One region of the Bacillus sp. UNCCL81 genome, then DNA from elsewhere that is predicted to be linked to it. Evidence: riboswitches for the same ligand, from Rfam matches in the RefSeq annotation. Region 1 holds a riboswitch; the other holds the start of a gene.

Region 1 (2,479 bases):
ATGACTTCAGGGGATTTTAATGTGAAAGTACCAATCCATTCAAGTGATGAAATTGGAGAACTTGCCTATTCATTTAACAAGATGAGTAAACAATTAAATTTTAATATGAATGCATTAAAACAAGAGAAGGAGAAAGTTTCTAATATTATTACAAGTATGGTAGATGGTGTAATTTCAATTGATAAAGAAGGTCAAATCGTGACATCAAATCCACCAGCTGAACGCTTTTTGAAAATGCTTAATGATGATCAATTTGAAGAACCTTCTTCACTTGTTTTAACGAAGGAACTATTAGATTTATTTGTATTAGTAGTCGAAAGTGAGAAAAAGCAATTTATAGAATTAAATTTCGATCAAGGCAATTGGCAAGTTTTAATGTCCCCCCTATATAATCAAACGAATATAAGAGGCGTTGTAGCGGTGATTCGGGATGTTACAGAACAAAGACGTTTAGAAAAGATGAGAAAAGATTTTATAGCGCATGTTTCTCATGAACTACGTACGCCTATTTCTTTATTACAAGGTTATAGCGAAGCGATTGTTGATGGTGTAGCTGAATCCAAAGAAGAGATGCAAGAATTGTCACAAATCATTTATGATGAGTCACTTAGAATGGGTCGATTAGTAAATGATTTGTTAGATTTAGCAAGAATGGAGAACGGATTTACTGAATTAAATAGAGAGTTCGTTCCTCTAGTACAATTTGTAGATCGAATTTTACGCAAGTTTAAAGGTTTAGCAAAGGAAAAAAATATTAAGCTATTTGGAGAAATCGACAACATTCCACAAATAAATATATACATAGATGAGGATCGAATGGAACAGGTTTTTACAAATTTAATTGATAATGCTATAAGACATACGAATGAAAATGGAAGAATAATTGTTTCAGTAAATCAAAATGAACGATCAACTACATTTAATTTTATTGATTCAGGTGCAGGGATTTCAAAAGAAGATTTACCATTTGTATTTGAACGTTTTTATAAAGCGGATAAAGCTCGTACAAGAGGTAGAAGTGGAACGGGTTTAGGATTATCAATCGTTAAAAATATTGTAACAGCACATGGTGGATCGATTCAGGTCTATAGTGAAGTAGGACAAGGAACGACATTTAAAGTTAAAATACCGCATAATTTATGAATGAACGAAAAAGATGTAGAGTAATCTTGTTTCATATAAAACATATTTCCATTAAGTTTAGAGACAAAAACTCTGCTAAACACACAAAAAAACATATCAAAGGTTAGTAAAATAATAAACATATAAATAAAATAATTGAATTCTTACCCAATTTATCTTACGATTGAATTAATGAAATATTGATGAGTTTAGTGCAAGTATTGCTTAAAAGGGAATCTGGTATAATCCAGAACTGTCCCCGCAACTGTAATGTGGACGAAACGAATAGCCACTGTTCTTTATGAATGGGAAGGTCGGAGTAGGTTGAAGCAAAGTCAGTAGACCTGCTAAATTCATCCTTGTTCAATTCTTCGGGGAGTAAGAATTTGAAGCAGCAGTTGCAAGACTTCTTGTATAAATATGTTGTTTCAGCCCCGTTCAAAACGAATGGGGTTTTTTTATGCTTTCCAAATTATTAGGAGGATTTAAATGAAGAAGTTTTTATCAAGTTTGATCATTATGTTATTGTGTTTAGGATTATTTGGTTGTAATAATGATACAACACAAAAAAAATCGAATGTAAGTAAGAGTGAACAAGCAACTTTTCCAATGACTGTAAAAGATGCAACGAACAAAGAAGTTAGCTTTAAAGAGGCACCTAAAAGAATAGTATCACTTATACCTAGTAATACAGAAATCTTGTTTTCTATTGGTGATGGCAAGGATGTAGTAGGGGTAACGGATTTTGACAATTATCCAAAAGAAGTAAAATCAATTGATAAAGTTGGCGGAAATAATGCTGATATGACATATAATGTTGAAAAAATTATTTCATTAAAACCTGATTTAGTTTTAGCACATGAATCAAGTTTAGGAATTTCTGCTGACGGTTTAGAACAGATAAAACAAGCTGGGATTAATGTTTTTGTCGTAAAAAATGCTGCAACTATTAATGATGTGTATGATACAATTCAACAAGTTGGAGAAATAACTGGAAAAACTGAGCAATCGAAAAAAGTTGTAACAGGTATGAAAACAAAATTAGATGAAATTAGCAAAAAAACAGCTAAAGCAACTACAAATCCAAAGGTTTGGCTTGAAATATCAGGACCACCAGAAATATATACAGCAGGTAAAGGTACGTTCCTAGATGAAATGCTTTCGATTGTACATGCTAAAAACGTAGCTGAAAGTGAAAAAGGTTGGGTAAAGTATAGTGAGGAATCAGCGATTAAAGCGAATCCTGATGTGATTTTAACAACTTATGGATATTATGTACCAAATCTAGAAAAAACTGTAATGGCTAGAAAAAACTGGCAAACAGTAAACGCAATTAAAAATCACCGTGTATATGATG
Region 2 (2,479 bases), on a different contig from region 1:
GTTCCTGATCAAACGATTCGATCACTTCCCTTGCCAAAATGCCTTCCTGATTCTCTTCATCTGTTAAAAGCCATCCAATTTCATCTTTTGAATAGTGAATTTGCAGCATTCCTTTTTTCAATGGAATATTACCTAAAATGGCATTAATAAATGTTGATTTTCCAACGCCATTTTCACCAATTAATGCTACCCTTTCACCTTCTTTTATATCTAAGTTTCCATTTTTAAAAATTGTTTTACCGTTTAATTCTATTTCTATATTCGATGCTTTTATAATAAACATATACTTCACTCCATCCGATTTTAAAATATCACCCTGCTTAAAAAATTCAATCCTTTATCGAAAGCATTTTTTAAGAAAGAAAATAAAAAACACACAAGCAGTATCTGCCTGTGTGTAAATTGGATGTGATTTAATAAGCCGTGTATATATATAAATATATACGTTAGAATATTTTTCTAATGAAATGTAATAGTAAATAAACCATTCATTTAAGACAATGGATTAAATTTATTATTAGTATAGGCTCATCAATAGACATAGTTATCCAATTTCTCTGACTTCAGGCAGAGTACTTTTTTGCTATAAAATTCGTTAGCTTAAAAAGTTATCGGATATTGTACATAGTGTCTAAATTTGATGCCTCCTTAAAAATATTAATTTAATCTTAACTTACTTTTAGTATGATTTCAATGGTTTCTTTTTATTCTTTCCAAATTAATGCCAATTCCTTACTCAATTTCTTTCTTAATTGGCGACTTTCTAATCGTTTAAATGCTAATTGCTGTAATTTAATTTCTTCATCAGTTTCTGGTATTACCTCTACTACTCTATGTGGTTTTCCATCTTTAAGTGCAACAAATGTTACAAAACATGTTGCAGCAACCCTTTTTTCACCTGAAAGTAGGTCTTCGGCTGTAGCTCGAACAAACACTTCCATTGAGCTTGAGCCTGTTAAGATCACGAACGATTCATAATATATGCAGTCACTTTCACGAACTGGACATAAAAATTCTACTGAATCCATCGATGCGGTTACACATTCCATTCTTGAATGCTTTGTAGCTGAAATGGAAGCAATTAAGTCCATTGCTGCAAGCATTTTCCCTCCGAATAATGTACCATGGTTATTTAAATCAGTTGGAAATATTCTACTACTATCAAATACTCTGGATTCTTTTACATATCTACCACTCATCGATTTCACCCTATCATTAAATAATTGAATAATATTTTTCTCGAACTTTTTTCGCAGATTTTACCATATTTGATAAGGCATCTATTACCTCAGTTTCATTACGGGTCATTAAACCACAGTCCTCGTAAATGTTTTTACTACTACTTGCTAATGCAAAATATGTCCCTAGACTAGGTCTTTCATTTATTTCACCATTTCTCGGATATCCTAAATTACTATATGTACTACTTTTTCCTTTTCCTTTTAACTAAAATAAAAAAGCATTTTTATCTCATAAGAGACAAAAATGCCTTTAAGTTGGAAAACATAAATAATTAGAACAAGTTAACTTAAGCTTTCTTTCCATAAGGCACCTCCCTATCTCTCGTAGGTCAAACAGCGTCGTTAGAATAGGCAGGTCTCCTGACTTAAGAATTTTTGTAAATAAAAGCCTTCCCTAAATTAATAAGTGGCATCTTTTTATTTACTCCTCTTTTACAGTGGCGGGACCGTGTTGGAATTAAACCAATCTTCCCTTTTAAGTAAATGATTTCAAACTATGAACTTCATTTACACCTATTCCCTACTATGTAGTTTTCATCATTTTGTCATAAAATGCAAAAATAGTCAAAATATTTATTTTTTACTTTACGTACTGTTTTAAAAAAAACTTTAATTTTTGTATTAAAAAATACTGTCGATTTATTTATTCAGTTAATATAAAAAATGCGTTCGTATAATAGTCTCATCCAGTTTAATACTGTTTGATCTAATCATACGAACGCATAAATTGTTTATAAAATTAATATTTTTTATTGAAAAGCTATGTTCTTAGGAACATCACATCAAATTAAGTCAAGTATTAGTTAGCTATTTCTTCATCTGCTTGGGCATCTAATGGTACACGTTTTCCGATACCAAAAGCATAAAAACAAATGACAAGGATTGCCAAGAAAATAATCCCTACAATAAGTGAGATACGTGTGTCATCATTAAACCACATACCGATTAATACCAAAACTAAGTAGGCTAACGTTAAGTAATTAGTAAATGGTGCAAAAGGCATTTTAAAAGGATGATTTTTAATTTCATCTCCCTTTACTTTTCTAAAACGAATATGACTAATTAAAATGACAAACCACGGGATCATCCCAGGAAGTACACTTGCACTGTATACATACACGAATAAGTTTTTTGGGGCAATAAAATTTAAAATAACGCCAATTATTAAACCAATTAGTACACCAATCGTACCGAATAAAGGCACTCCGTTATTTGAGACTTTTGTAAAATATTTTGGT

The links. A riboswitch is a leader RNA that binds a small molecule or an ion and turns the genes downstream of it on or off. The one in region 1 is predicted to bind cobalamin.
Region 2: linked by a shared signal. The riboswitch ahead of BM319_RS08715 (acyl-CoA thioesterase) and the one ahead of BM319_RS00895 (ABC transporter substrate-binding protein) in region 1 are both predicted to bind cobalamin.

Annotation. Positions count from the first base shown of each region.
Region 1 covers NZ_FOMF01000002.1:153,821-156,299, forward strand. The annotation lists gene BM319_RS00890 (ATP-binding protein) at 1-1,143, shown strand, start outside; cobalamin riboswitch at 1,316-1,488, shown strand; gene BM319_RS00895 (ABC transporter substrate-binding protein) at 1,612-2,479, shown strand, end outside.
Region 2 covers NZ_FOMF01000003.1:613,702-616,180, reverse strand. The annotation lists gene abc-f (ribosomal protection-like ABC-F family protein) at 1-283, opposite strand, end outside; gene BM319_RS08715 (acyl-CoA thioesterase) at 705-1,199, opposite strand; cobalamin riboswitch at 1,575-1,773, opposite strand; gene BM319_RS08710 (amino acid permease) at 2,041-2,479, opposite strand, start outside.